DNA from 4 places in the Paenibacillus sp. FSL H8-0168 genome. Region 4 is predicted to be linked to each of the others. Evidence: riboswitches for the same ligand, from Rfam matches in the RefSeq annotation. Region 4 holds a riboswitch; each other region holds the start of a gene.
What was found. A riboswitch is a leader RNA that binds a small molecule or an ion and turns the genes downstream of it on or off. The one in region 4 is predicted to bind thiamine pyrophosphate.
Positions count from the first base shown of each region.

Region 1 (7,889 bases), 1.8 Mb from region 4:
GACATCCGCATATAGTTCATCATCGTACGGTCTGTTCGAGTCAGCCCGTCCATGGCCGCTACAGCCACGGGAAAAAAGCATACTAAGGTAATGACCATGAGCTTGGGCAGCACGCCAAAACCAAACCACACCATGAGCAGCGGACCCAGAGCGATGATCGGAATGTTTTGGCTAAGGATCAAGAGCGGGTATAGAGCAGATTTGAGAAAAGGAATGGTATGAAGAACGATGGCGATCAACAGTCCCGTTGCTGTCCCTATTGCGAATCCCGCAAGTGTCAGACGAATCGTAGCCCATGTATGGGCTCCAAGCAACGCCGATTGCCCCATGCCCTCTTGTACGATTAGAGATGGAGCTGGCAGTAGCCAGGATTCAATATGTAAATAGGAAACCGCCCCCTGCCAGGCCGTTAAAAAGAAGAGGACCGCCACAAGGGGCGGCCATACGCTTTTCCACCAGGATGCGTTCTTGCCTTTCGGATTCATGGGCGATATTTCTCGGTCAGCTTGTTCATGCTGATGCCTTGTGGGTTATGTGCGATTTTGATCTGTGAAATGACGCTGGGACTGCCCGCTTCCGTCAAAGCCTCGTGCATTTCTTTAACCACTTTCAGCAACTCGTCGAGCTCGCCCTCCATGGTCGTATCCAATGGATTCACCTGATGTTTGACGCCGGAGCGCTGAATGACCTCAATCGCCTTATCTACATACGGGTAAGAGTCCTCGTTATTAGGAGTTTTAGGGATTACTTGAATACTGAGCAGTGTGTTAGCCATGAAAATTCACCTGTCCTTTATTGTTTAAGTTATAGGAAAATAAATTGGTTTAAGGCGGGGGAGACCGCTTCGCGTTTCATTTGATCTTACGATCGCTGTTGCCTTGGGATTCTTTGAATTAAATTTTAAAGGTAAAAATCCAACGGCAAAGGCGAACGCTTCGCTTCTCCAGATTCAAATGAACCGCTACGCTGCCAACTGCCTTAAAAGCACCTTATTTTTAAAGCCAGGTTGTACGGTATTTTGTATTTTTCTCACATAAGCGTACCTGCTTTTGCGCTTAGACACTATGAGACTAAAGAATAAACCAAGTGGAACGAGAACGAAGTGGGCGGAATGGTGCTGTACAAGCGTTAACATTCGCCTTTGTACCCAGATTTCAACTTCTGGATATTCATAAAAGAAATCTGGGTACAACAGCGATGGGAGGCACCATCCGACTGCGTAGTGGCGCTTCGTTCACTTCTTTAGTTCGGTCTTATTTTGCGTTTTAACAAATGATCAGCGCTTGGGCAAGAAGTCGTTTGTGAAGGCTTTATCCACTTCCAAAGGCTTGCTGAGCAGCTTGCGTTCGTACATCCAGTCCGAATAGTTTTGCCATACCTCCGCTTTTTGCACACCCCATTGCGCGGCATCGTCTTGATAACGCGGGCTTAGCCATTTTTGGCTGGCAAGTACCAGTTTTTTATCCAGCTCCGGTACAGCTTTGCCTAAGATGTGCGCGGCTTCTTCTGGATGGGCGATAGTGTATTCATAGCCTTGTGCGGTAGCGTCCATGAACGCTTTGACCAGTTCTGGATCATTTTTTATTGTCTGTTCGTTGCTCACAATTACAGGTGTATAGTAATCGAGGCTTTTGGAATAATCTTTTACATACAGCATATCCAATGGCTCACCTCGAAGCTGGGCCTCAATTCCGGTCCATGCGTAGAAAATCCAGGCAAAGTCGATATCCCGCTTCACGGCTGTAAAATAGTCTGCATTGCCCATGTTGACGATCTTCACTTTGCTCACATCGCCTTTGTCTGAATCCATGATGGATTTCATGACCGCTTCTTCTACGGGAGAGCCCCAACCGCCGTATTTTTTACCTTCAAAATCTTTCGGGCTCTTAATTCCGCGATCTACCGGGGCTGCGAAGCCTGAGGTATTATGCTGAATCACTGCAGCGATGGATACAAGCGGCACGCCTTGCGTACGAGCCTGTGTGATGCCTTCTTGGTAGCTGATACCAAAAGGTGCAGCATTAGAGGCAACCATTTGATCGGCTCCGCCTGAACCAGGTTGAATAATTTGAACATTCAAACCCGCTTTTTCGTAAAATCCTTTGTCCTTGGCAACATAGAGTCCCGTATGATTCGTATTGGGTGTCCAGTCGAGCACGACTTTAACATCTTTGAGCTCCTCTGCCGGAGTAGACGTTTGAGTGTTGGTAGCGGGAGCCGCTTCTTGGGATGTGGAGGGACTTCCACCGCAAGCGGTCAGGGTCAGGGCCATGAGCCACAGACTGATCAGTCCCAGGCTTAACATTTTCATGCGCTTCATCGTTGTGTTCTCTCCTTTAATTACCCGTTATCCGTCCAATCAGACAGCTTAGGTTCCCCATTTTCATAAAAATAACATCTGTCGGACGCGATCTTTCCAACAACTTAATCTTCAACAAAAAAGCGCCCCGAGGTTCCGGGACGCTTGCGCTTGTATATACCAAAGTAAGGGATGGTCCTATGTAAAAAAGGCACATCTTGCTTAAGCATTCCTACGCTGGCATTACCCAGATCAGGTTGTAAGGGTCAGTGTCTTGGGACACACTCTCAGCCGGCCGATTCCAGCACCCCTGGCATTGTATGGTTTAATGGGTTCATTTATTCGGGTTTACTACGACGATTATATGCCTTGAATGCGGGTCTGTCCAGCATGGAGGAAGAGATGACGGTTCATTTGCCGAACGACAGGGTACACTTTTACTGTGAGCTTTGATCTGAAAATGAGCATGCATCAATCCGATCTGATCGGGTCATGTTATTTTCAGAACAGCTGCGCAGGTAGGTTCAGATGGGCTGGTGCCCAATGGCATGGCCGTAGAGAATTCTAATTCGTGAAAAGGAGTTGTTGTACTGTGGGTAAAACGGAAACATTGGATCGCAGCCAACTAGAACAAGCCATTGTGAAGGCTTTGGATAACAACAAATTTTGCTCGTTAGGTACGGTAGAGGGTGGCAAACCGAAAGTACGCTATATGGCCCTTTTTAACGATGGAATGAACATTCATCTGGCGACAGATCGCAAAACGCATAAAGTGGATGAGCTAAAGGATAATCCGAATGCTTATCTGCTGCTGGGTTATGAAGTTGGCGGTACAAAGGAAGTCGTAGAAGTGGAGGCTACTGTCCAGATTACAGCTGATGAGGGGCTCCGCAAACAAGTGTGGAACGATTCCTTGAAGGAATGGTTTTCCGGACCGGATGATCCCGATTATGTCATTCTGGACGTGAATCCGACTCGCATTGAGTATGTGGGTCAGCAAACGGAGCGCCAAGTGTGGAATAAATAATGAGAATATAAATGGATAAACCAGTGAATCTCCGAGTTTTTTAGGAGGTTTGCTGGTTTTTTATTTTTGAGAAAATTAATTATTTTTTCATAAATAATTTAAGTAAATGACTACTCTTTTGCGTGGCGTTGGATTAAAATAGAAATGGTGGGTTCAAGGCTTACATATATGTGCAAAAGTATGTATATGAGGCATACACCTTAATGAGGAGGGGTATATTTTGTTATTTCGTAAAAATTGGTTTAAAGGGTTTACAGCAGCCGTTGTAGCTTGTAGCATGCTGGTGTTTTCGGCCGCTCCATCCTGGGCAGCTAGCGATTCTCGCGATAGCGCTACGGTGAATTTGCGGATCATGGAAACAACGGATATTCATGCGTCGCTGATGAACTATGATTACTATTCGGACAAAGAAACCAACGAATATGGCTTGGTTAGTACAGCCAGTTTGATCCAGAAGGCACGTAGTGAAACAAGAAACAGTATGCTGTTCGATAACGGTGATTTGCTGCAGGGCAACCCATTAGGCGATTATATGGCCAGAAACAAAACCTTTGAGAAAGAAGGCGGTGTCCATCCGGTCTACAAGATGATGAATTTGATGGGCTATGATGCAGCTACAGTGGGCAACCATGAATTCAACTACGGTCTCGACTTTCTGGAGAAGTCGCTCAAGGGAGCTGATTTTCCTTATGTAAATGCGAACGTTTATGTTGATAAAGAGGGCCAAGCTACTAAAAATTATTTTACCCCTTATCAGATTCTTGATAAAACAGTAATGGATGAGAAGGGCGAAGAGCATACACTCAGAGTGGGTGTCATCGGCTTGGTCACACCTCAAATTATGCAGTGGGATGAAGCCAATTTAAAGGATAAGGTCGTTACAAAGGATATTGTGGAAACAGCCAAAAAGTTTATTCCTCAAATGAAAACAGAAGGGGCTGACATTATTGTCGTGCTTGCACATACAGGCTATGAAGATGTGCCGCAAACGCCAATGATGGAGAATGCCGTTAAATATTTGAGCAAGGTGGACGGAATTAACGCGATTCTGTTTGGGCATGCTCACAAATCTTTCCCAGGTCCAGATTTTAAAGATATGAGCGGGGTAGATCTGGATAAAGGAACCATTAATGGCGTACCAGCAGTAGAAGCTTCTTCATGGGGCAAGGATCTGGGCATTATTGATCTGAGCCTGGAAAAGAAAAACCGTGAGTGGAACGTAACCAACTCTCAGTCTCAAGTGCGTCCGGTTGTGAGTACCACCAATCAGGCTACGCAGTTTATTCCTGATTTTAAACTGGTTGATGCGATTAAAGAAGAGCATCAAGGAACGCTGGATTATATTCGTCAACCTGTTGGAACAACGACTGCACCGATTACCAGCTATTTTGCATTAGTGCAGGACGACCCCTCTATTCAAATTGTGACGAATGCACAGAAATGGTATGTTCAAAACCATCTTAAAGGAACTGAATACGAAAAACTTCCCGTATTGTCGGCAGGCGCTCCATTCAAGGCCGGCGGTCGAAACGGAGCCGAGTATTACACCAACATTCCTGAAGGTACGGTAGCGATTAAAAATGTGTCCGACCTGTATGTGTATCCGAACACGGTTCATGCTGTAGAAGTGACCGGTGCTGAAATTCAGGAATGGCTGGAGTGGTCTGCGGGTCAGTTCAACCGCATTGATCCAAAGCAAACTGAGGAGCAATCGCTGATCAACAAAGATTTCCCAACCTACAATTTTGATGTCATTGACGGTGTGAATTACCAGATTGATGTAACTCAGCCTGCACGATATGATGCCAAGGGAACTATTATTGATTCTTCAGCTCATCGTATCAAGGATCTGCAATACAATGGAAAAGCGATAGATCCTGCACAGAAATTTATCGTGGCCACCAATAACTATCGTGCTTCCTCATCCAAACTGGCCAACCCAGATGGCAAACGAATTGTGATGGCAGCACCGGATGAAAGTCGCCAGGTCATTGTTGACTATATCCGTACGAACGGAACGATTAATCCATCGGCGGATGGCAATTGGTCTATTGCTCCTTTTGGTCAGGCAAAGGTTACTTTCGAGTCCTCTCCTGATGCCAAAGACGTGCTGGCAGGAAATCAACAAATTTCATTCTTGAGCAGCGCGGCAGACGGCTTTGCCAAATACAGCTTAAAAGCTGGCGCTAAGCCTAGTGCAGCAACGACTCCTGTAAAGGAAGCTGTGGCTCCCGCGAAAGCAACAGCAAAGCCTGCTGTTAAAACGACCAAACCCGCGACTGTTAAACCAGCTAAAACAACGAAGCCAAAGGCGTCCAAATAACTTCGAACTTTAGTTTTTAATCAATATCAGAGTGAAGCAGCAAGTCTCTTTAACCAAGAGATTTGCTGCTTTTTTTAATGTCAAAAACAACAGCCCCCGAATTTATCATGAGTGCAAAAAGTTTTCTGTTTTTGTCGAATATATACTTAAGTCCTAAGTTGTCGTTAAGAATAAGCTAGTTTTTTGTAAAAACACGTAGTTATATAGTACTTTTGTTCTAGTTATTTGTGATATAATGGTGAAAAAACCGGAAAATTGTTCCGAGGAGGACCATTATGACATGCAGCAATTGCAGCATCATATTACCTATTAAGGATCAAGGATTTCTCAGAATTAGGCATTCCAGGGTGTCGCTTACTCCAGCATTAGATGGTTTGGGTATGCTATCGGAACAAATGAAGCAGGAACATGAGCGTGAGGGTGGCATAGAGTTTCGCTATGACAGCCGTTCAGAGCTGGAACAGCTGGTTAACGGACTGGCTCGTCTGCCGCAGGAATACTTGAACCATATGCAAATTGTGGTGACCGGCTTGCATCATGTCGAAGGATATGAGGACTGGCTTTTATTTAGTCAATTGCAAGCCAGACTGCAACATCCGGATATCGTGAATATCATTAAGGATCAAAGTTTTTCCAGCCATATGCAACCTATTGTTGACCATAAGCTGGATATTATCGGGTTTGAATTTTTACTGCGTCCGTCACATGCGGAGAGACCTTTTCAGCCTTTCCGACTGTTTGAAATCGCCCGTGAAGCTGGTTTGCATGCTCATCTGGATCGCTCGGCTCGTATTTCCGCTATTGAAAAAAGTGCAACATGCCTTCCGGCGGGAATTAAACGTTTTATTAACTTTCTCCCTTCGACCATTTATAATCCGGCTTATTGCTTGAATCACACCTTTGAGACGATTGATCAGTTATCCATGAATACGAAGGATTTTGTATTTGAGGTCGTAGAAACGGAAGAAATAGACGACCTTAATTTTTTGCATCATATCTTTGATCAATATCGCAATCGAGGAGTTTCGGTAGCCCTGGACGATGTGGGGGCAGGTTATTCTACGACAGAGCTTATGAATTGCCTTCAGCCGGATTATGTTAAAATTGACCGCAGTATAATTGACGGCTGTCATAGTAACAGTGATCAGAAGCGGCAAATTACAGGGATTGTAGAATCGGCTTTTCGTTTTGGAGGCCAAGTGTTGGCTGAAGGCGTAGAGCAGATGGAGGATTTTGAATTTTGCCGTGAAGCAGGTGTATCACTGGCTCAGGGTTATTTGTTTGGCAAGCCGGAGCCCGGTCCGCCCTCTAATTTTATACTTAGTAGCGTAATATAGTCAGGAACAATTTTAAGTAGACGTAGTTTATAAAAATTGGAGCTTAAATAAGGCTGTGGCATAAGCAAATTCCAATTCTATTGGACAGTGCTTATATCACCATTAATGTAAAAAAACGCGAGTTGCAGAGGTTATCTCACCTTTGCAACTCGCGTTTTTTGGTCATGCTTGCCCACCTGAGCAAGTTCTGGACAAGCGAAGCCACCCAGTCTCGAATTTACTTGGTAAGGAACGTTAAAAGCCTGGAACAGTTTACGACCATTTTTATTTTTAAAGTAAAGATTGACGTTTTGAAGACAATTGGATACAGTGTATTACATAGGAAACAGTGTTTCTTATGTAATACACTGTATCCATACTAGGTAAAAAGTTTAACATTACAGGGAGGACAACCAAAATGAAAGCAGTGCAACTGAAAAATGGTTTTGGCTTTGAAGAGTTAACCTTGACGGAACTTGACATACCGGTGCCAGGACGGTTGGAAGTTCTGATCCGCATAAGGGCAGCGTCTCTGAATTACCGGGATTTGGTAATCATTAACGGAGTAATGCCAATCGGCATTCAATTTCCCTTCATTCCGTTATCTGATGGAGCGGGTGAAATTGTAGCTGTGGGCGAAGGGGTGACAAAATTTCAGATTGGACAAAGGGTAGCGGCAAATTTACAACAGAAATTCATTGGCGGGAGCACGAGAGCGGAGGTCTTAAAGGACAGTCTGGGAGGCCCGCTCAGTGGAGTGGCGTCTGAATATATCGTTCTGCATGAAGAAGGGGTCGTGGCCATTCCGGATCACCTTTCTTGGGAGGAGGCTTCCACCTTGCCGATTGCGGCATTAACCGCATGGAGCATGCTGATGGAATCCGGTGGGCTGCGAGCGGGGGATACGGTGCTCTTGCAAGGAAC
Region 1 is NZ_CP151948.1:519,285-527,173, forward strand. Features, by position in the region: gene MHI21_RS02385 (ABC transporter permease) at 1-485, opposite strand, end outside; gene MHI21_RS02390 (MTH1187 family thiamine-binding protein) at 482-775, opposite strand; gene MHI21_RS02395 (hypothetical protein) at 1,087-1,269, shown strand; gene MHI21_RS02400 (ABC transporter substrate-binding protein) at 1,277-2,320, opposite strand; TPP riboswitch at 2,512-2,621, opposite strand; gene MHI21_RS02405 (pyridoxamine 5'-phosphate oxidase family protein) at 2,892-3,326, shown strand; gene MHI21_RS02410 (bifunctional 2',3'-cyclic-nucleotide 2'-phosphodiesterase/3'-nucleotidase) at 3,547-5,649, shown strand; gene MHI21_RS02415 (EAL domain-containing protein) at 5,925-6,986, shown strand; gene MHI21_RS02420 (NAD(P)-dependent alcohol dehydrogenase) at 7,384-7,889, shown strand, end outside.
Region 1: linked by a shared signal. The riboswitch ahead of MHI21_RS02400 (ABC transporter substrate-binding protein) and the one ahead of tenA (thiaminase II) in region 4 are both predicted to bind thiamine pyrophosphate.

Region 2 (7,889 bases), 2.2 Mb from region 4:
GGCGGTACAGGAGTTCTATACAGAGGCAGCCGGAGATACGCCGGCGGGCGTGCAGCAGCAGAATTACCCTCGGGTGAATCCAGCAACGATGGGTAGCCTGGCAGAGCTGGCTGGAGTGCCATCTGTTGAGGCGTACGTGGCATCTCTGCGCCGTGTCGTTGAGAGCCGGACAGCCGTTTTACCTGCCGATGGCTGGCTGGTACAACCGGAAGGATTGACCGAACAAATGGCAGCGCTCAGAGAGCGATACGATTTGCAGGTATAGTTTGTCTTTAGCTTAGAAGCTTAGAAGGGTTGCCATCTCAGCTTGGAGGCTTGATCGTAGCGTGCTTCCACTTCAGGCCAGTTAACGACATGCCACCAGTCTTCGATATATTTGTTGCGTTCGGCCTGATGCTTTAAGTAATATGCGTGTTCCCACACATCAATCGCCAGCAGCGGAATGGACTCCCACTGAGTCAGATTCTGGTGCTTTTCGGCTTGCAAAATTTCAAGCCGTCCCGCGCGCGGACTCCACACCAGTATCGCCCAGCCGCCGCCCTCAACCTTCTCGGCCGCCGAACTGAATTGCTTTTTGAATGCATCGTAGCTGCCAAAATCCTTTTTAATCTGTTCAGCCAGCGGCCCGCTAGGGTTCCCACCGCCTTGTGGACTCATGATCGTCCAAAAAAGAGTATGCAGATAATGGCCTGCACCGTTAAATGCCAGTTCTCGTTCCCAATGCTTTACGAGGTCAAAATCACCTGTTTTTCGGGCTTCTTCCAGTTTCTTTTCCGCTTTGTTCAGGTCATTCACATAGCTCAAATGATGCTTGTCATGGTGAATACGCATCGTTTTCTCATCAATATACGGTTCAAGCGCATTATAGGGGTAAGGGAGCGGCGGTAGCCGATGTCCCCCAATAGGAACCGACCGGCCGATTGAGGTTTTTTCCGTTGCCGAAGGTTGCGCCTGGCTGGACTTGACGCCTTTAGTGGTCCATGCGCCTTCTCCCCTTATGCCTGCCTGCCGTTCTCGAAACGCTTCCTCTGGGTAATTCTCACCCTCTGTAGCTACATGATACAACCTAGCAGCCCTTGCGATGGAGCCAGGTTCCTGAAAGGGGGTTGTCGAGATCAGGAAATATTGGCTTTCATGTGCCGCGTGTAATACAATTCCGGCGGCTTTTGGCTGCTGACGCAATGCATGACTGTGCTCGCTTAGCAGCCCGAGCTGCCGTACATACTCCTGTGACTGACGGTTTGCGGTTTGCAGCAAATCGTCCAGTCGACGATTTAATTCTTGTGAGTCAAGCTGAGAGTTTGAGGCTGACTCTGACAATGGCATCTTTACAGATGATGATGCGTCTAATCCCCTTGACTGTTTTGAATGTTCAGTGAATTCGTGTGTATGTGCTTGTGGAGCAGCCGACATCTGTTTCCATTCCTGATGCCACGCCTGATCTGCCGGATCGAGCGCGCTCCGTTGCTCTTCAAGCAACTCTATGGCGGTGCGTTCCGTCTGTTCGAATACAGTCCGCCAATCATCCAGCAGCCGTACATAAGTAGGCTCCAGTCCCTCGGTAGCGGATTTAATCACTTCCACATGCCAACTTTCCTGCTGCTTCCAATGCCGAATTTCCTCCAGCACACGTAAGGGCAGAAAAGACCCATAAGTACTCAGCATCGTTTTTTTACCTCCCGTATCCTACTATGGCTATCCGGCCGATCTGGCAGATCTGCCCTGGATGCATACGTACCCAGTATATTCGCTGTCTCATCAGGAATATGTCTATGAACTCCCTTAATCCGGTCACATCTGTTACGTAAAACAATAAATACCCATGGAAAACGAAAAAGAAGCCCAGCTACGGCACGGGTTAAGTGTCCATAGACAGGCTTCTTCAAGGGGAAGAATAGAATACAGTTCTTCGAAAAATAATTCTTTACTTCGTAGTCGTTTGTTTGTGGGCATCAGCGATGGTTTTCTTGTCCTCCAGCTCCTGTACACTGCTTAGAAACGTCGATACCCGTCGCAAATATTCACGAGGGTGCTCTCTGAAAATAAGCTCATGTATCCCGTTTTTGACAATCCATACACTGGAAAGCGGGTTGGTTTGATTGGCAGCGAGCTTTTCCGCAATAGGATAAGGAGCTTTTTCATCCTGTGTACCATGCACAAACATGATCGGGAACGGATAGTTTTCCTTTTTAACCTCCTGATATGGAATCTGATGCAAGCTGGTGCCGTTCAAGACTGGAAACAGCAACTCCAGAATTTCCAAAGACGGATGTCTTGGCAGATTAATTTGATTGTGAATGTTATGGTACAGCGTATCCGGCTCCAGCAGGAAGGTGCTGTCCAAAATCATTGCGTCCACATCCTTGGTTTGCAAGCCCGCCTGAAGAGCGGTTCCTGCCCCCATGGAGAAGCCCCATACGATAATCTCCGACGAGCCGCGTTGCTTCGCAAGCTGAATTGCTCCGAGGAGCTGTTGGGATTCTGCTTTGCCTCCGGTTGCGACTGCTTTGCTGTTTTGTGACGCAAATCCATAATCGAACATGACCACATTAAAGTTCAAACTGTGGGCATAATGCGCCAGATCATACATGGGAATCCAGCTTTCTTCGCGGTTAGCCCCATAGCCATGACTGAAAATAATCGTTTTCCGCGATTGATCCGCCGGGATATACCAGCCTTGTACGATGCGGCTACCATCCTTGGCAGGGAAGCTGACTTCCTCATAAGGCATGTTTTTGGCCTGCATCGGATTAGAGTACAGTGGTGCAACGGTGGGATTCGTAAGTACCCATGCGATGTAAGCATGCAAGGCAATAAAACAAAACAACAGAAAAAAGACGACCGACAGCAGCAGAGCAATCACAACGTGCTTGAACCGCAGCAGACGGGGATTAAAGAGTGGGGTGGACGGCTCCTGAACAGCGGTCTGTAGCTGAGCGTTGCGCTGGGATGTCGAAATCATGTAAGAGCCTCCTTATATAAAATTGATCTTCGTTTCATAGAATTTAGGTATAATTCCACTTGAAAATAGTAGTGTAGGTCCGTATAGATACCTATTATCGTATGATGGGGATTATCCAAAGTCAACGCCTGAACCGGAAAAGTAAAAATGATGCAAAGAATTGTCGATGTTTGTTCTCGTTCTGTAATATGGTTGTCACAAAAACATCGGTTTACAGTAGCCGCGACTATTCTATATAATTTATGTAACCATGTTTCATAGTGTGAAACGAATATGGATACAAGAGGAGCGGTTCACGATGGAAGACCGTAAATTAACCGTTCGCGCTGTAGAGCGTGCACTTGATATACTGCTGTGTTTTACCGCAAATTCGGATCTTGGCCTGACGGAGATTGCCTCCAAAATTGGTCTACATAAAAGCACGGTTCATCGGCTGCTGACTACGTTGGAGGATCGGGGCTTTGTCGTTCGGAATGCCGAAACGGAAAAATATCGACTGGGCTTCCGCATTTGGGAGCTATCCACGCATTTGTCCCAAAGTGACGAGCCGGCGGTGCTGTTACAACCTGCAATGGAAGGACTACGTGACCGTCTGGGTGAGACGGTCAGCTTGTACTTACGGGACGGCAGCATGCGTATTCGCATACAAGCCGTGCAGAGCAATCAGGCGATCCGCAGGGTCGCGCCTGTAGGTGCGCGTATGCCGCTGGCTGTAGGGGCCTCCAGCAAGGTGCTGGCGGCCTTTATGCCGCCGCAGGAGCTGGAAGCCCTGCTAAGCGGGGATGAATGGCCGCCCTCAGTAGACCCGGAGGTCTATAAAGCCCAGCTGCAGGACATTCGCGAGAAAGGCTATGCGACCAGCTATGAAGAACGGGAACCAGGGGCTGCTGCTGTGGCAGCGCCAATTGTGAACCGGAAGGGACAGGTCACTGCGGCTTTATCTGTATCTGGCCCGGTCAGTCGACTTGCACCCGAGACGCTACATGACTTTGCTCCGATTTTGATCGAAGCGGCGAAGGAAATGGGGCTTATGCTCCCGTAACAAGAATGAACACAGTTGAAGCAAGCAGAGTGATTTGATGGGGAACGTCTCCTTGGTAAAGGGAACCTAAAAGGGTTGCCAAAGCCATAAATTTGAAGTAGTCTGGTAAGGAAGGCGGGATGTCTGTTATATCCGCCTCATGTGAATAGAAGTATCACAGTTACTGGGGGAGCCTGTAATGCCGGGCTGAGATGGAATCGTGCAAGATTCCGGACCCTTTGCACCTGATCTGGATCATACCAGCGTAGGGAAGTAATCGGCCATTGAAATGTATACGCGGCTGCTGTCTTCAGTGGCGCATTGGAATGGATTACTCCATATGCGTACTGTCTGGATAGCTGTCTCGTTAGATTAGCCGGTTCCCTGGGGAACCGGCTTTTTTGCATAGATCAGCGCCACCCTGGGAATGGTTCCGGATCGGTGTGTCATTTCATCGAAACGGGAGGAATGGACAATGAAGCCGACAGAAGCAGAAGGAACAAAAGGAACAGAATTGAAATCAGCAGAAGTAAGATTGGTAGGAACAAAAGAAGTTGAGGTAGAGAAGACAAACAGGGAGCAAGCCAGTGGGGTAACGCCCTTTCCAGGGAGCCGTAAGGTATATAGTCAAGGCTCACGGCCGGACATTGCCGTGCCAGAGCGCGAAATTGCTCTTCATCCTACACATACGCCGCAGGGCACGGAGCATCATGAGCCATTGCGTGTATATGATACAAGCGGTCCCATGACCGACCAAGCCTATCAGGTCGATATCCGTCAGGGCCTGCCTCCATTACGGCGAGCTTGGGCACTGGAACGGGGCGATGTGGAGGCTTACGAGGGACGCGCCGTCAAGCCGGAGGATAATGGACTGAAACCTGGCTCCAAACGGGAGACAGTGGAATTTCCCGGCGTGACCAACCGTCCGCTTCGTGCTTCGCAAGGGCGTACAGTGACGCAAATGCATTATGCACGGCGAGGGATCATTACGCCCGAAATGGAATTTGCGGCGATCCGCGAAGGGGTCGAGCCTGAGTTTGTACGGCAGGAATTGGCGGCTGGACGAGCCATTTTGCCTTCGAATATCAATCACCCGGAAAGTGAGCCAATGGTCATTGGGCGTCATTTTCACGTGAAGATCAATGCGAACATTGGTAATTCTGCGGTTACCTCCTCCATCGAGGAGGAAGTGGAAAAAATGACCTGGGCTGTGCGTTGGGGCTCCGATACGGTTATGGACCTGTCCACAGGCCGTAATATCCATACAACACGTGAATGGATCATTCGGAATTCTCCTGTACCGATTGGGACTGTACCGCTGTATCAGGCACTTGAAAAGGTGAACGGCGAAGCAGAAGCGCTGACGTGGGAGCTGTATCGCGATACGCTGATTGAGCAAGCGGAGCAGGGAGTGGACTATTTTACAATTCATGCGGGTGTATTGCTGCGATATATACCGATGACGGCGAATAGAATGACGGGAATTGTATCCCGGGGCGGGTCGATCATGGCAGCCTGGTGCCTTGCGCACCATCAGGAGAATTTTTTGTATACGCATTTTGAAGAAATCTGCGAAATTATGAAAGCCTATGATGTGGCCTTTTCTCTCGGGGATGGTCTACGTCCAGGTAGTATCTATGATGCGAATGATGAAGCACAGTTTGCAGAGCTAGAAACGTTGGGCGAGCTAACGCAAATCGCATGGAAGCACGATGTTCAGGTTATGATTGAAGGGCCAGGACATGTCCCTATGCATAAAATCAAAGAGAATGTGGATTTACAAATGGAGATTTGTAAGGAAGCTCCTTTCTATACCTTGGGACCGCTCACGACGGATATTGCCCCCGGATATGATCATATTACTTCAGCCATCGGGGCGGCGATGATCGGTTGGTTCGGGACGTCCATGCTGTGCTATGTTACGCCTAAGGAGCATTTGGGTCTGCCCAATAAGGATGATGTCCGCGAGGGTGTCATTACCTACAAAATTGCGGCACATGCTGCCGATCTGGCGAAGGGTCATCCACGGGCGCAGCAGCGGGATGATGCTTTGTCCAAGGCACGCTTTGAGTTCCGGTGGCGGGATCAGTTCAATCTGTCGCTTGATCCCGAGCGGGCCTTGTCTTACCATGATGAAACGCTACCGGCAGAGGGCGCCAAGGAAGCACATTTTTGCTCGATGTGTGGTCCCAAATTTTGTAGTATGCGCATCACGCAGGACATTCGCGCCTATGCAGCGGATAAGGGGCTGAACACTCAAGAAGCAGTAGCTGCCGGGATGCGTGAGAAGGCAGAGCAGTATCGGGATGGAGGTCAGTAAGACGAACGTGTGAGTTTAGGAACAAATGAATTAAAAAAGCCGTGGTTCTCTACAGTCGATGTAGGAAACTACGGCTTTTTAGCTTATGTAAAGCGGATCATGCAACCGGATAAACGGCGCCTTATTTTTTACCCATTTTTTCATTTAAAATGTCCTGAAAGCTGAGCTTCTTTTCCGAGCTATCTTCTTTCTTCTGCATACTCACCGCGTTGGCACGTTGGTATTGGTGGTGAAAGGGCATCAGGGTGTGGACGGTTAAGTTCATTGTATTCATGTAGGTCATTCCTCCAATTCCATATTGTCAAATTCAGATTGAGTTGCTTAGAACGTCTGTATAGGACTATTTGTATGTACTTGATGTCGTAATGCTATGTAGGTTGCTTGGTAATGTTTCAATCATTATACCCACATTTTTTCAAAGTAAAACGCTTTTGACATAAAACAGGAAGATGGTCATATGTGTCCAAAATGTCGATTAGGAGGATGGTCGTTTTAGAGGAAAATGTGCCTAGGTCTAAAACAAGGGCTAGAGGCCCGTTTTCTTAGTTTAGTAGTCGGGATTGTGTTTTTTTGTCGAATAACCTTGTAAAAGGAGAATTTTGCGGAATCCAAGTCAGGATTGAGGCAGTCTGGTGGCGAATTAAAGTGTCAAAGTTGTATTGACTTTATGTTTGGTAGTAGATACCATGAACTGGTTGTCAGCGTATTTTGGCAACAAGAGTCAGCCAATCCATCTGGCGATTCATCCTTTGAAATGTTATAGAAAGGATTAGAGCATATATGAAAAAAAGTATTGCAGATATCGCATTTATTATTCTGGGTGCGTTTTTTTTCGCGCTAGCTGTTAATCTGTTTGTGATCCCGAATGAGTTTGGCGAGGGGGGCGTTACAGGGGTTACGATCATTTTGTACTACCTGTTTCAGTGGTCTCCCTCGATCGTCAATCTGGTGATCAATGGCTTGCTGTTGATTGTCGGATATAAATTTTTGGACAAGAGAACGACCCTGTACACTATAATTGCGGTCGCTTTTAACTCGCTGTTTTTACATTTAACGGTCAACTGGCGGATTGATTCGCATGAGCCGACGATTAATGCTGTATTTGCCGGAGTTTTGGTGGGGGTCGGCATTGGCTTAATCGTACGGGTAGGTGGCACTACGGCGGGAACGGTCATTTTAGCCCGGATTGCCAACAAGTATCTGGATTGGAATATCAGCTATGGCTTGCTGTTTTTTGATTTGATTGTCGCATTCTCTTCCTATTTTATTATTGGTCCGGAAAAATTGATGCTAACTATCGTTATTTTGTACGTTGGTACAAAGGTGATGGACTTCATGATCGAAGGACTGAACCCGAAAAAAGCGGTCATGATCATTTCGGAGCACCAAGATAAAATTGCCGAGATGGTTATCACAAAAATGGATCGTGGAGTTACCGTCCTGTCAGGCCACGGATATTACACTAAAAATCCAAAAGAAGTGCTGTATATCGTCATTAGTAAACAAGAGGTGTCAGCGCTTAAAAAGATAGTGAAAGCCATCGACACAGCAGCATTCATTACCATTCATGACGTGCGGGACGTGTT
Region 2 is NZ_CP151948.1:863,588-871,476, forward strand. Features, by position in the region: gene MHI21_RS03965 (lipoate--protein ligase family protein) at 1-265, shown strand, start outside; gene MHI21_RS03970 (Fe-Mn family superoxide dismutase) at 286-1,665, opposite strand; gene MHI21_RS03975 (alpha/beta hydrolase) at 1,925-2,962, opposite strand; gene MHI21_RS03980 (IclR family transcriptional regulator) at 3,261-4,004, shown strand; TPP riboswitch at 4,160-4,272, shown strand; gene thiC (phosphomethylpyrimidine synthase ThiC) at 4,459-6,303, shown strand; gene MHI21_RS03990 (hypothetical protein) at 6,425-6,577, opposite strand; gene MHI21_RS03995 (YitT family protein) at 7,084-7,889, shown strand, end outside.
Region 2: linked by a shared signal. The riboswitch ahead of thiC (phosphomethylpyrimidine synthase ThiC) and the one ahead of tenA (thiaminase II) in region 4 are both predicted to bind thiamine pyrophosphate.

Region 3 (7,889 bases), 2.4 Mb from region 4:
AATCCTTACAATACGTATGATCGCACAGAAAAAGGCGCACGTGTACGCATGGTGTACACCGTTTTTACCGAGGAAGAGGCTGAGATCGTCATTCAGGCCTCGCCAGATTCGATTGATTTGGTCAAAAACAGTCCAGACAGCTATGACATTACACAATATATTAATGACCGGGAGTTTGTAACCAGCAGCTTATTTTGCACTTATATTCGTGGCTCGCTTGGCACGGCCCTGAATGGCAAACCCAAGGAGGACTATGCAGGATGGGTGACGCACCCTTTTTCGCTGGAGTTATCGTTTGGGCCCGTTGCTTCGGATTTGCCGGATTCTGTGGTGGAGGGACTATTTGCTCCGCTGGGTTATCATGTGGCCATAGAACGAGGGGAAGCGGACTATTCTTTTCAGCTAAAAAATCGAAGCACCGTCAGATATGTCACGTTAAGTGGTCATCAGACGGTGCAGTATGCGCTTCGTCAGTTATTGCTGTTGATTCCGGTGCTGGATAATTATAAGCACTACTATATTAGTGAAGAAGAGTTTGACAAGCTGAGACGTTACGGTGAGGGCTGGCTGCCAGAGCATCCACTACGCGAGCTGATCATTCGACGCACGCTTCGTTTTACCAATCTGATTGAGCGATTTGAGCAATCTGATTCTGCTGAAACAACAGGTACAAAAAAATACATTGAAAAGGATACTGTCCAAGCTCAAAAGGATAAGCACGAACAGGTTCAACAGCAAGAACAGCCACAGGAGGAAGGGAAGCAGCAGCCTACTGTACGGCTGAATGAACTGCGATACCAAGCCATTATGGACGTGATTCGTAAGCTGCCTCGCAGACAGAAAATCGTAGATTTTGGTTCAGGGGAAGGGAAGCTTTCGGCTCGGCTGGCTCGAATGACGGGCGTTGAAGAGATTTGGGCGGTGGAGCCGTCTGCGTATGCACAGGTGAGAGCCATGGAGCGTTTTGCCAAGCTGGAAAGGCATGCCGACGCGATCAGTCCTACACCCATGATGGGCTCTCTCTTTTATTATGATGAACAATTGCGGGGCAAAGATGTGATGATTCTATGTGAGGTCATTGAGCACGTGGATGAGCATCGTCTGAACCGGGTGATGAAGACGATTGTGACGGAGTATCAGCCAGGCGTGCTGATCGTGACGACTCCCAATCGTGAATATAATGAAGTGTATCGTATGAATCAGCAAGAGCTGCGGCATGGCGATCATCGTTTTGAATGGAGTAGAAGCGAGTTTCAGGAACGATGTGAGCAGTGGATTGCGGAAGCTCCTTATTCGGTAGCGCTGAAGGGGATCGGAGAAGAGGTCGAAGGCTTTGGAAAACCGACCCAAATGGCTATATTTACGCGCAGAAAGGAGCAGAAGGAAGCATGAGCAATTCATCCAAACGTACGATTCATTTACCGCATGCTGGACTGGTTGTGTTGGTTGGGGCCTCCAACAGTGGCAAAACCACATTATTGGACAGGCTGGTGAGCGAAGGGATTCTATTGGAGACAGAAGTGGTATCCTCGGATCATTTTCGCAAGCTGGTCGGAGATACGGAATTTATAGACTGGAGTGGACTTCCAAGGCTGGAATCGGACGTACTGTTCTATGAGTATCAGCAAATGTCAGCCAAGGCGTTTGAGGCGATGGATACGATTCTGGCTATGCGCTGTCGCTTGAATAAACTGACGGTTGTGGATGCCACCCATTTGTATGCTGAGGATCGTCAAAAATATGTACAGCTGGCAGCCAAGGCGCATGTTCCTGTTATGGCCTGGGTACTGGATGTACCCGAAGCTGTGCTGCTGGATCGGGATTTAGGCAGGGAGCATCCGCGTGGCCGCCAACGGGTCAAGCAGCAGGCACAGCTGTTAAAGCGGAACCTGCGTGGTATCCGCGAGGAAGGCTTTAACGCTTGCTATATCCTTAAGGATATAGAAGAAATGAGCTTTGTTCGCCGTGCGCAGCCACTATTTCATGAGATTGGCTCAGGTATTGACATCATTGGTGATATCCATGGGTGCTACCGTGAGATGCTGGAAGTGATAGAGCAGCTAGGATATACGGAAGATACGGAAGGACTATACCATCATCCAGATGGCAGAAGACTGGTATCTGTCGGGGACGTAATGAGCCGTGGCCCAGAATCGTTACAAGCGGTGCAGTTCTGGAAAAAGCACGTGGATGCCGGACTAGCGTACATGATTGACAGTAATCATGGCTGGAAAATCGGCCGTTACCTCGATGGAAGAAAGGTGACTCTCAGTCATGGGGATGAACGATTTGCAGAGGAACTGGCCCAGTATGAACAAAAAGCGGGCAAAGCAGCGGCGGAACAGCTTAGAAGCGAGCTGAGGGATTTTCTGCTACATGCACCCTCTCATCTTATTTTTGGCAGAAATGGATTGCGACACGTGGTCGTGGCTCATGCCGGGATTAAGGATCATTTTATTGGCAAACAGTCGTCACGTATTTCTGATTATTGCCGCTATGGAGATACGGAGGGGCAGGATGCGAACGGAAAACCGATCCGTAAGGATTGGTTCGTAGACCATGAATCAGGAGAAATAGTAGTATGGGGACATGATCCGAGACCGCAGCCTACCCTTGTGAACCAGACGGTGAATATTGATCAGGGTGTGGTATTTGGCGGTATGCTGACCGCTTATCGTTATCCAGAAAAGGAATTTGTCAGCGTTCCGGCACATGAGAATTATGCGAATGATCCCGATAGCCCACTTGTCCGGTGGCAGAGAAAACGGTTTTCCCCGCCGAATTTACGCAAGCTCATCGCCGGCTATAGTGTGTTGACGGAATCGTATGGCGAAGTGCGCGTGCAAGGAGAATGGATCAAATCCGCTATAGATACCGTGTCACATGTGACTGTACCCATGGAGGAGCTGGTGTATATTCCACCAACCATGAGTCCTGCTCCAGCGGTGTCTGCAGAGGAAGGATATCTGGAGCATCCACGTGAGGCGCTGGCTTATTATCGCGGGCAAGGAGTACAAACGATGGTGGCCGAGAAAAAACATATGGGTAGCCGAGCGATTCTACTATTATTCAAAAACGAACAGGCTGCTGTTCAATATGTGGGGTACCCGACATTGGGCACGATCTACAGTCGGAGTGGGAGAGCCTTCTTTGAACAAAGCCTTGGGAAGCAAGTGCTGGAGAAGCTGAATGTGGATCTACGGACTGCTGGATATTTTGATCGGAACCAGACGGATTTTGTGTTGCTGGATGCGGAAATTGTACCGTGGAATCTCAAGGCTCGGGAACTGATTGCTGCACAGTATGCACATGTGGGGGAGGCAGCTCTGCTGGATCGCAGTAAGCTGGTAGACAAGCTGAAGCAGGCAGAGGTTGCAGGCCGAGAGGTTGGAGACTGGTTGGAGGAAATGGAGCAGAAGTACGCGAATGCCGTAACCTTTCAAGAGGCTTTTCAAAAATATTGCTGGGATGTGGACGGTCTGGATGAAATTCGTATCGCACCGTTTCATACGCTAGCACACAGCGGAAAGACTTTTTTCGACCATTCTCATACTTGGCATATGGAGCAAAACCGGGAGCTGGCTGGGCTGTCTTCCCTGTTTATGGAGACAGAGTATCGTGTCATCACGGACGAAGCAAGCGAGGAAGAGGTCATTCGCTGGTGGAACGAGATGACAGAGGATGGTCATGAAGGGATTGTGATCAAGCCGGAACGCTTTTTGATGAAAAATCGGGACAAGATGATTCAGCCTGCAATCAAGGTGAGAGGCCGGAAGTATTTGCACATCATTTACGGTATGGATTATCTTGCCCCTGAGAATTTAAAGCGTCTGAAGCAGCGTCGAACGAACAAAAAGGAGCGTCATGCCCTGATGGAAGGAGCGCTTGGTATGGAAGGCGTGGAACGTTTTGTCCGCAAGGATACGGTAGATCGTATTCATGAATGCGTCCTTGCCGCGCTATCGCTGGAATCGGAGCCGATTGATCCGAGATTGTAGTTTGCGAAGGAGGGATTGAGATGGAAAGGGGTACACCGTTAATTGATATTGGTGTGAACTTGATGCACCGTTCGTTTCATGCAGATCGGGAACAGGTGGTAGAGAGAGCCGCGGCTGTAGGGATTTCACCGCTGATTATTACCGGGACCAGTGTCCGCAGCAGTCGGGAGGCTTCTCAGTATGCAGCACGTTATCCGGGCAAGCTGTATGCGACAGCTGGCGTGCATCCCCATGATGCCAAAGACTGCAGCGCAGACACGATTCAGCAGCTCCGCCAGCTGGCGGGTCAGCCGCAGGTCGTATCCATAGGGGAATGCGGATTGGACTATAACCGTGATTTTTCGCCACGTGATGTGCAGCGTCGATGGTTTGGGGAGCAAATCCAACTGGCGTGTGAGCTGAATATGCCGTTATTTCTGCATGAACGAGATGCACATGAGGACCTTGTCGCTATGCTTCGGGAGTATCAAGGGCTTGTCGATAAAGCGGTAGTGCATTGTTTTACTGGCACTGAACAGGAATTGCATACGTATGTAGAAATGGGACTGTATATCGGGATCACCGGCTGGATTTGCGACGAACGGCGTGGCAAACATCTGCGTGAACTGGTCAGAGATATTCCCTTGGACCGTCTGATGATTGAAACGGATGCTCCATTTTTGACCCCGCGTAATTTGCCCGTGAAGCCCAAAGAAGGGCGTAATGAGCCCGTGTATCTCGCTCATATTGCTGCTACGGTTGCCGAATGTACAGGTCGAAGCATGATGGAGATCGAAATCGCGACGACGGAGACAGCCAAACGTTTCTTCGGATTATAGGATTGTCAAAGCCATAGATGTGGTATATATTATAGTGAATTAAAAGAGCATTGTCGGGAGCTTGAGAAAGTCAGGCTGAGAGGGTGGCCCTTGCCACTGACCGTGAAATCTGATCTGGGTAATGCCAGCGTAGAGAAACCAAGAACACTATACAGGAATGCCGCTTGTTTTGCGGTTGTCGATAGATTCAATGTATGTCCTAGCATTTTACCTTGACCCTGACTTTGGCTTGGTATCAGTGTAGTAGCTTAGACTACTGGTTATATAAGGCATATCGACGAATGATGTTTTGTATGGTGCTTCACCTTTTACTGCGCATAAAGCTTGCCTGGAGATTCAGCTCCAGACAAGCTTTTTTTATGGCCAAGAGGCCAATTATAAGGAAAAAGGGGAGCACGCAATAATGAATACTGCTGTAAGAGCGTCCAAAGGGTTGAAGCTGACTGATATTTTGGTCACGATTGTGATATCTGTTGTGTTCGGGTTGGTCTACAAAATATGGGGACCTGCCTATGATTTGATGAAACCATTTGGTCTACACGCCGAGCAACTGATGTATGGCATGTGGTTTATGGCAGGCACGTTTGCTTATCTCATCATTCGCAAGCCGGGTGTTGCGATTTTGGCAGAGGTGGCAGCGGCAACGGTCAGCGCTTTTTTGGGAAGCGAATGGGGCATGTCCACCTTGTACTATGGCCTGCTGCAAGGCTTGGGAGCGGAGCTGTTTTTTGCGGCTTTTCTGTATCGAAACGCAAACCTATGGGTTGCTTCGCTAGCTGCGGCTGGGGCGGCTGTCGCTTCTCTGATTTTAGACTTCAGCTACGGGTATATTGATCAGCTTTCGACCTGGAACTATGTTTTGTATATTGGATTTCGGATGATTGGCAGTATTGTGATTGCCGGGGTATTCGCGTTCTATCTGGCTAAGGCATTGGAGGTAACCGGAGTTACACGAAGTTTGAGACCTGCAACGGAACAAGATTATAAGGGGCTGGATTGATGAGCCGGGCAACCGAAGATGTGGTGGCTTCGATCACCCGTCTACGGTTGAAATTCCCCGGTGAGCAAGAGCTGCTTTTTCACAATATGTCTTTGTCTGTCCACAAGGGGGAAAAGCTGCTGCTACTGGGACCGAGTGGATGCGGTAAATCAACACTGCTCCAAGTGTTAAGCGGTCTGATTCCACGCACGATAGAAGTGCCCATGAAATGCGATGCTGCTGTAATCCCAAGTGTCTCAGGTATTGTATTTCAAGATCCTGATACGCAGTTCTGTATGTCATATGCAGACGAGGAACTGGCTTTTGTGTTGGAAAATAATCAGATTCCCCGGGAACAGATGCAATCCCGTATTCGCGAGCTGCTGATACAGGTTGGTCTATCGACGGATGATATACACATGCCCATTGGCAACATGTCACAGGGAATGAAGCAGCGTCTGGCGATTGCGTCTGTGCTGGCTATGGAGCCAGAAGTGCTTTTTCTGGATGAGCCCACGGCTTTGTTGGACGAGGAAGGCACCACACAGGTTTGGGACACCATTCGCAACATTTCGGTAGACCAAACGCTGGTGATCGTAGAGCATAAAATTAATGAAATCGTCCATGATGTGGATCGGATTGTGGTGCTTTCTGCTCAAGGGGAGATCATTGCGGATGGAAGGGCAGAAGAAGTATTTCATGTGCATCGGCAGGCATTGTCTGAGTACGGCGTGTGGTACCCGGGAGTATGGAATGAATCGTCTTCGCCACGTTGGAGTGAATCAGTGACACAACAGAACGGTGCGGGGATTGATTTGCTGGAGCTGGAACATTTTAGTGGTCTCCGCGGTTTAAGTTCAGTGATTTATGTGGAGCATGCGCAGGTGAAGCCTGGCGACTGGATTGGCGTGGTCGGTGAAAACGGGGCTGGCAAAAGCTCGCTGCTGCTCTCCATGATGCGCTTACTTCGCACACAGGGACGTTATAGCGTGCGCGGAATTGAGGCAGGCAGTACAGAACAACTGGCAGAGCGTATCGGGTTCGCATTTCAAAATCCCGAGCTGCAATTCGTAGCGCATACCGTACGAAAGGAACTAGAGTATTCGTTACCCAAGAGCTTGTTTAGTGCTGAACAGTGCCGGGAGCGGGTGGATCGGATGCTCGTACAGTTCGGATTGGAGCGGCTGGACGAGCGTCATCCGTATCAGCTTTCGTTAGGCCAAAAAAGGCGGTTGAGTATTGCTACGGCCATGATCCGTGAGCCGGAAGTGCTGCTGCTGGATGAGCCGACTTTTGGTCAGGATGCGCGTAATACCTTTGTCATGCTGGATATGTTGGAGCAGTTGAGAGCGGCAGGCACGGCCATTGTGATGGTCACGCATGACCCGGAAATTGTTCGTCGATATTGTACCGATATATGGCGGATTCAGAAAGGGGCACTACAGTATGAACCTGACCTTTCCCCATCATAAAACATGGCTGCATCGCGTGAATCCGGGCTTAAAGCTCGTTATGTTTTCCATACTGTTTGTGGTCGTTATAGTCATTCATGATCCGAATGTCATGTTTAATGTTGCGTGTTCTATGCTGTTGCTGCTTGTCTGGTCAGGCCATCCATGGAAGAGGCTGCTGCTGTACGGTTCTCCCTTTATATTGGTGTTTATTTCAACTTCAACGGGCATGATGATGTTCGGCAAAGGGGTGACGACCTGGTGGTCATGGGGCTTGATCCATGTGACGCAGGAAAGTTTTTACCGAGGCATGCATCTGGGCTTTCGTGCGCTGAGTATGGCTGCGGTAGGGTTGCTGTTTGGTTTAACGACTCGTCCGGTGGACCTTTTTTATTCACTGATGCAGCAATGGAGGCTCTCTCCGAAGTATGCGTACAGCTTTTTGGCAGCCATGCGGTTGATGCCCATGATGGTGGAGGAATTCCAGGCATTGAGACAAGCACACCGTATTCGAGGTTTACATCAGCATGTGTCCAAATGGAATATGTATGCCACACTCCGCAGATATGCGATTCCGCTGCTCGCTCAAAGTATCCGGCGTGCGCAGCGAATTGCTATTGCCATGGAAGCCAAGGGTTTTGCT
Region 3 is NZ_CP151948.1:1,057,106-1,064,994, forward strand. Features, by position in the region: gene MHI21_RS04850 (3' terminal RNA ribose 2'-O-methyltransferase Hen1) at 1-1,392, shown strand, start outside; gene MHI21_RS04855 (polynucleotide kinase-phosphatase) at 1,389-3,998, shown strand; gene MHI21_RS04860 (TatD family hydrolase) at 4,019-4,816, shown strand; TPP riboswitch at 4,860-4,971, shown strand; gene MHI21_RS04865 (ECF transporter S component) at 5,220-5,816, shown strand; gene MHI21_RS04870 (ABC transporter ATP-binding protein) at 5,816-7,267, shown strand; gene MHI21_RS04875 (energy-coupling factor transporter transmembrane component T) at 7,242-7,889, shown strand, end outside.
Region 3: linked by a shared signal. The riboswitch ahead of MHI21_RS04865 (ECF transporter S component) and the one ahead of tenA (thiaminase II) in region 4 are both predicted to bind thiamine pyrophosphate.

Region 4 (7,889 bases):
ATCGCTGCCGAGAAAGTGCACCCTGTTCCGTGTGTATGGACAGTCCGTACTCGCTTGCCGCTCAGCTCTATAAAGGCGGTTCCGTCAAAAAGCAGGTCAACAATTTGTCCGCTGCTCTCGCTCTCGTCAGCGTGGCCACCCTTGATCACAACGAATTTTGGTCCCATACTGCTAATATGTCTCGCAGCCTCGCGGCGATCCTCCATCGTATGGATACTTATCCCTGTCAGGGCTTCCGCCTCCGGGATATTCGGTGTAACGACCAGTGCCAAGGGGAGCAGGTCGTCCTTCAAAGCCTGCACCGCTTCCAGTTGCAGCAGTTCAGCGCCTCCCTTGGCAATCATCACGGGATCGACGACGACCTTTTTCCAGCCGAACTTTCGGATCTGCTCGCTCACAAGACGGATGATGCCGGCATTAAACAGCATACCAGTCTTCAGGGCATCCACTCCAAGGTCTAATCCTACGGCTTCGATCTGTTCTGCTGTTGCTTCCTCTGGTAGCGGATATACGCCGTGGACTCCTAAGGTATTCTGTACGGTAACGGCTGTAATAGCCGACATGCCGTACACGCCAAGTTCTTGAAAGGTTTTGAGATCAGCTTGAATTCCAGCCCCGCCGCCACTGTCCGAACCAGCAATCGTCAGCGCTCTGGGTACACGAACGTCTGTCATCGCGCACCACCTGCTGCTGTTGTTCCGGCTTCATGGATCGAGACATGCCCCTCTAGTGAACCTGTATGCAGTTTGGCCAGCTCGTCGAGAAAGGCAATCTGGAAGCTGCCGGGCCCCAGCTCTGCGGTACGTGCTGCGGCTCGAGAAGCTGCTGCACCGTAAAATGCCAAACCTGCTGTACCTGCGAGCAGCAGGTTGGGTTCAACAGCTGCAAAGGCACCTAACACAGAGGTCAGCAGACAGCCTGCTCCGGTTACCTTCGTGAGGAGCGCGTCTCCGCCGCTAATCATTCGTGCTTCGGCCCCATCGGTGATGACGTCCTCTTTTCCAGTAATGACAACCATCGTATTGAGCGTTCGAGCAGCCCGAATTGCCAGATCGACATGGTCGCTGTCAGCACTGTCACCGGCATCTACGCCTTTAATCTCACGCGCTTCTCCAACAAGATGTGCGACTTCGGCTGCATTGCCCCGCACCAATGAGATTTTGACTTCACTCAGGATTCGCAGTGCCGATTCAGTTCTAAAGCTCGTTGCTCCCGCACCGACCGGATCTAGCAGCACCGGAACACCGTGTGCATTCGCCGATTGTCCAGCAATGATCATGGCATCCACCAGTTCGCGGTTCAGTGTACCGATGTTTAACACGACGGCGCCTGCTATTTTTGCCATATCTGCTACTTCCTCAGGTGCATAGGCCATCACCGGGGAGGCGCCCAATGCATACAGACCGTTGGCCGTAAAGTTGGTGACTACCACATTGGTCATATTGTGAACGAGGGGTTTGCTGTTTTGTACCTTCGTCAGGAGATCCGAATAACTTTTTTTCCATGTACTCATAATGATTATCCTCTCTATAGTTGGTGGTTCAACAGGGCATTAACCGTACTTCACGCATCGAATCGCCAGGCTGACTATTCCAAGACCGCTGCCTGCATCTGGACCGGCCATTCTTCCTGCTTATAAGCCATATCCCAGAACTTATATTCCAGCTGGCAGCTCAGTATAAAATGCTCAATCATCCGCTCCCGCTCAGCAGCCGTTGCGTCTTTCGCCCAAGCATCTACACGTTCTCGGAACTTGAGTGTTGTATCATCAAGCTGGTCTCCATAGAAGCCAATCCATTCATAGAACGGATGAGACTCATCCGGCTTTACTTCATCCAGCAGCCTGCGACCAATCTCGGCATACGTCCACATACATGGCAGCAGCACAGCCAAGATCTCGCCCAGGCTACCCTCATGCGCAACCGTCAGCATGTGACGGATATAGTGATGAGCCGACGGAGCGAGCGGATATCCCTGCAACTCTTCATAGGTCACCCCTGCGACAGCACAGAAATTTTGATGCGGATGAACCTCGCTGTGGAGAATAAAAGAGATTTGTTCATTTAATACAGCCATATCCTCCCGATTGGTGCATTTGGAGATTGCGATGCCGTATATCCGCATGTAGGCGTTCAAATATTCAAAGTCCTGTTTTACATAGTGAATCAGCTGTCCCCTTGTCAAACTTCCTTCAGCAATACCTCTCACAAAGGGGTGCTCAAAAATCGCTTGAAAAATGCCGTCCGCCTGCCGACGGAGTTCTTGTGTAAAACTCAATTTCCCCACCTCCATCAAATTGAAGAGCAAGAAGTCCTGTAAGAATATAATTCCGGAACAACGCTAAAAAGCCGCCCCGGAAAAATGGGAGCGGCTTCAACAATAGGCCCAATACGCAAAAAACGCTTGAAACCTTATATACGAAGGCTCCACTTTCCTACGCTAGTACGAACTAGATCAGGTTCAAAGGGTCCAAGATACGTTCTTGTCTCAGCCATAGCGGCTCCCCTAGTGGACTTCTATTCTTTTGACTATTACTGTACATACGTTCATACGCTATGTCAAACATAGTGTGCAAAATATGAAATTTCCTCTAGTTAGGTGTTTTGAGCTTAGTGAGGGTGATGAATTACACTTTCCACAGCTTTGACCTTGGCATATTCCGGTTTCCACATTGCATCTCGTATAGCTTGTTCCACATCTGAAATGTGCGCCTGAGCTACCTGATCCTGTATCGCGGCTTTTGCAACCGCAATCGCAACAGCGTACGAAACTTCGCGTAATTTTCGGATATGAGGGAGTAGCGCACCGCCAGGCGTATTCGAATCTACACCATTGGCAACAGCAACTGCTGCCGCTGTAAACATCGCAGGGGTAATCCTTTTGGCTTTAACCACAATCGCACCCAGACCCAGTCCCGGAAAAACAAAGGCATTGTTCGCCTGTCCAATCTCAAATTTCGTACCGTTATAGGTGACGGGCTCAAAAGGACTTCCGGTTGCAATCAGTGCTTTGCCATCGGTCCACCGGATCAAATCCTCGGGTACTGCTTCTGCAAGGTTTGTAGGATTGGACATGGGCATAATGATCGGGCGTTCTACATGTTTTGCCATCTCCTTGATGATCTCTTCAGAAAAGGCACCTGCTACACCGGAAGTTCCAATCAATATCGTAGGCTTCACCTGACGGATGACCTCTAGCAGTGGTATTTTGCCGTCACCCGACCGGGTCCATGAGCTGACTTCATCCTTTTTGCGCACATACGGTTTCTGATATTCCAATACGTCTTCCATATCTTCCATTAACAGCCCGCGATAATCAAAGGCCCAAAAGGACTTGAAGGAATCTTCTGCGGAAAGGCCGTCCTCGATCATAGCACCCCGAATTTGATCAGCATTACCGATTCCTGCTGCCCCTGGGCCGAAAACAAGTATTTTTTGTTCACGCAGCGGAGTCTTGGTGACACCCACCGCCGAAAGAATCGCAGCCAAGGTCACCGCTCCTGTACCTTGTATATCATCGTTGAAGGTGAGTATGCTTTGACCGTATTTTCCTATAATATGGCGTGCATTTACGCTGCCCACGTCTTCCCAATGTAAAAGCGCCTTTGGGAATTGCGCTAACGTTTTGCTGATAAAAGTATCAATAAACTGGTTATAGGCTTCTCCGCGAACCCGTTTATGGCGGTTTCCGATGTACAGTGGATCATTCAGCAGCTTTTCATTATTTGTACCTACATCTAGTACAATTGGCAGCACCCGCCCGGGATGAATGCCTGCCGCAGCCGTATACACTGCAAGCTTGCCGATAGCAATGTTAATCCCCCCGACTCCCCAGTCACCAATCCCTAAAATACTTTCGGAATCTGTCACGACGATCAGATCCACATCATGGCCGCTCAAACCGGAATTATAGAATGCTTGTCCAATGCCATTCGGGTTATCTATCGACAAATATATGCCTCCAGGGCGGTTGTACTCGTGACTATATTCTTGAATCGCGGTTCCTACGGTCGGCGTGTAGACTACGGGCAGCATTTCACTCAAATGATCGGTTAGCAGCCGGTAGTAGAGTACGACATTTCGGTTGTGAAGGTCGTTGAGAGAAGCATTTTTTCGCAGCATGGTGGGTTGTGCCAGAAACTGCTGATATGCCCGTACGCTCTGTTTCTCCAATGAAAGGACGGTTGGAGGAAGGATTCCTTCCAAACCCAGCTCCTTGCGTTCTTCTTCTGTAAAAGCGACACCTTTGTTCAAAAGGGGATTTGCCAACACATCCTTTCCCCGTAATGGAGTAGATAATGACCCATCGCGATTGACATAAAATGCTTCCATAGAAAGACCTTCCTTCTCTTCATTTTCATAACTATTCATAACGAAAGATGACATGTTGTCCATAGTATGGACGTGCAAATATGTTTTATTCTTGCATTTATCTATGACAAAATAACCATATTTGTTTCTTTCTAACGATATAAAAGAACTAACTTTCAATATAGACTCGCTAACCATTCCTGATGACTTTGGTTCTAATGAATCAGGTCTAAGTGCTCTGTTTTTATCAAATATGAAAATTAGTTTTTCTTCTCTTATCTCCATATATATCATGGAGTGTCAGCTATTTTGTTAAGAAAATATGAAGCATTTGGACATTAATTTAATCCCTATAAGCAAACATTCTTAATTCTTTTTCAACAAAATAGAACTATTCGGAGGAAAAGGAGAGGTTTGTGTGCAGGGACCTATAGCCATTTTTAGCGATAATGACAGGGCTATTGATTATCCCAATGTGATTTGTTTTTACCAATTTATACAGTGCGAGGACACGGAGGCAGCTTCAGTCTACGAGAACGCATGTTGTTGCCTGATTGATTATAGGGAGCCGGGGCAGGCAGTACGGAAAGCCAATCAGATCCGTAGCCAATTTCCGCAAATGCCATTGTTACTGGTGACGGATGTAACATTTCCGTTCAGTGATCAGCATATGGTGCAAATCATCGGAGTAGGTCGTTTGCGGCTGCTATTTTGGCAAGCCAATGACAACGAAGAAATGCTCTCGGAAATACAAAGCTTGCTCTATCCCGAGTATTCGACCAAAAGCCAACATATTGCATTTATCTTGTCTGTATATAACGAAGAGCAACGTTTTGTTCATGTCAAAACCTTTGCTGAACGATTGCAGGTCTTTATCCGCAGCCATATTATTGAAGGTTCGATTTATCTCATTGATGATGGCAGCTACGATGGTACGAATGCCTTGATTAAAGCGCTGGAGGCAGCCACGGACTTGTCCGTAAACCGGATTAATCAGAATCTTAGCCCGCTGCTTCAAACAAGGGAATTGGGACGCAATACACGTAAGGCAGGGACGTATCTGGAAGGGATGCGGACCATTGGTGCGGATTACTACGTATTTGTGGACGCAGATGACTCCTTTTTTATTGAGGATATTGCCAGAATGATTAATGTTGTTCAGCAGGGCTATTATGATGTCGTGATCGGAACCAAGGATATGACCGCTGAGAATCGATCTTTATTGCGATCTGTCGTCAGCTTTGGTAAGCGAGTCATTTCCCGTCCTTTTTTACCCACAGGTGTGGTGGATTCCCAGACTGGGCTTAAAGTGATGAGTTCGGTTGCAGTGAAGCGAATGTTTCCGCATTTAAAGGAACAGCTCGGACTGGCGTTGGATTTGGAAATGATGTTTATTGCCAAGCGACTCCAGCTTCGTGTGCTGCAATTACCCGTCAAATGTATTGACAGGGATGGCTCGCACATCCATGTCTGGAAGGATTCTATTCGTTTTTTGCGCTCCATCATTGATATTTGGCGACTGGATCGGCGGGTGAGATAACAACGTGAACAACCGAGTACGATCGTTGATGTTTCCTCTCTTTAATGTGCTGCTTAACGGATTTAATTTTTTCTTCCACATTGCAGCGAGCTGGTATCTTACCGGACAAGCTTATGGCCAGGCGAATGCGCTGCTGGCGCTTTTTGCGCTTTTATCCGTTTTGGGTTTATCCATCCAGCTATTAACTGCCAAACTGGTCTCTAAGGGAGACCAAAAGCTTGCGCTACGAAGCTTACCGCTCGGTTCTCTATTACTCAAAGCACCTCTGGTGCTAACCGTGCTTGCCATGATCATTTTACTCATCTTTCATCCGTTACTGCGTTCGCTATTAGGCGTCGAATCCGGCCCGCTGTTCATGCTGTATGGCTTGATCGGACTGCATATTCTTGTGAGTTCGTGCCGCGGAGATTTACAGGGCAGGGAACGCATGTTGGCGCTCAATGTGAACTATTACATTGAGGTATTAGGGAAGCTGAGCCTGTTTTTTGTTCTGGCTGCACTGGGGTTAAAGCTGGAAGCCCTACTGTTAGCGAGCTGTGGAGGAATGTTGCTGTCGCTGCTCCACGGCTGGATCGTTTCGGCTCGCGGCTTGTCCCTTTTCACATACAGTGGAGAACATATCCCTTCTGGGCTATGGAAATCATTGGGTCAGGATTTCACCGATAGCCTTATGACGAATTTATTTATTTTGTTTTGCATCTCCATCGACATGTTGTATGTACAGCATTACTTTCCCGAGCAGGCCAGCAGCTATGCCATTGCGCTGAAGTACAGCCAGTTGGTCTATTACGTTTCGTATAGCCTCATTGCTGCCTTTATTCCAAAGATCGGTGCGCAGGGGCATGACCGCCAAGCTTTGGGCAAGTTGATTGCCGTCTATGCCGGATTAATGGCTGTAGCCGCGATCTGTGTATATGTGGGCACGACCTTTGTGTTCCCATCCTCTATTCCCATATTATTCGGAGCCTCTTACCAATCGGCCAAGACTTATATTCCATGGGGAGGATGGGTGTACTGGCTATTTTCCATCGTACTGTTTTTTGTGCATGTGCACGTATTGGTGGGCAGACGCAAATTTATGTTTAGTCTGATGGCAGGAGCCGCGGCCTTATTAGTAGCCTTTCATATAGCCCACACAGACCCGGTAGATTTTTTGCTATCTGAGTTCATTGTTTACGGAGCTATGGCTCTCTACTTTGTGATAGACGCCTATGTGCATTTGTTCAAAATAAAGATAAAGGGGGATTTACCCCATGAATACCATACATGAACAGGACGGTAAAACCGTAGTTCTATTGCTTTCCTGGCGTGACATTCGTTCACCTAAAAGCGGGGGAGCAGAAATTTTCACCCACGAAATGCTTAAACGCTCACAGCAAGGCCGCTTCCAATTCATTCATTTTTCACCTCAATTTGAGGGGATGTCTGAGCATGAAGTTATTGACGGTATTACGTATATTCGAAAAGGGAACATATACAGTGTTATTTATTATGCGATGCGCTATTACCGTCGTCATCGAAGGAAGATCGATTATGTGATTAACCAGGCAAATACGCATCAATTCTTTACCCGATTTTGGGTGGAGGCATCCAAGCGGATCTTTTTCATACATCAGCTAACAAGGGAGATATGGTTTGAGAACGCCAAATTCCCGCTAAATGTTATTGGGTTTCATATGGAGCCCTTGATGCTTAAGCTGGCTCGTAAGGATCGGACGCTTACGGTATCTCCGTCTACTCGATACGATCTACTTAAGCTGGGCTTTCACCCGGATCGTGTCCATCTTTTACCGGAAGGCATTGAGTTTGATCATTGGCCGCGCGAACAATTTTTAACGAAGGAGCCTAATCCGACCTTCATGTATGCTGGGCGCTTCGTCAAATATAAAGGCATTGATCTGGTTGTTGAGGCCTTTGGGCAGCTCAAGGAAAAGTTCCCTCAGGCTATGTTATGGATTGCCGGAAAAACCGATAAAACCTATGTGGCAGAACAATTGTTGCCGATTATGAAACGATATGGATTAACATACGGAGAACCG
Region 4 is NZ_CP151948.1:4,484,811-4,492,699, reverse strand. Features, by position in the region: gene thiD (bifunctional hydroxymethylpyrimidine kinase/phosphomethylpyrimidine kinase) at 1-674, opposite strand, end outside; gene thiM (hydroxyethylthiazole kinase) at 671-1,513, opposite strand; gene tenA (thiaminase II) at 1,588-2,277, opposite strand; TPP riboswitch at 2,415-2,517, opposite strand; gene MHI21_RS19765 (NAD-dependent malic enzyme) at 2,610-4,331, opposite strand; gene MHI21_RS19760 (glycosyltransferase) at 4,729-5,850, shown strand; gene MHI21_RS19755 (transporter) at 5,855-7,120, shown strand; gene MHI21_RS19750 (glycosyltransferase family 4 protein) at 7,104-7,889, shown strand, end outside.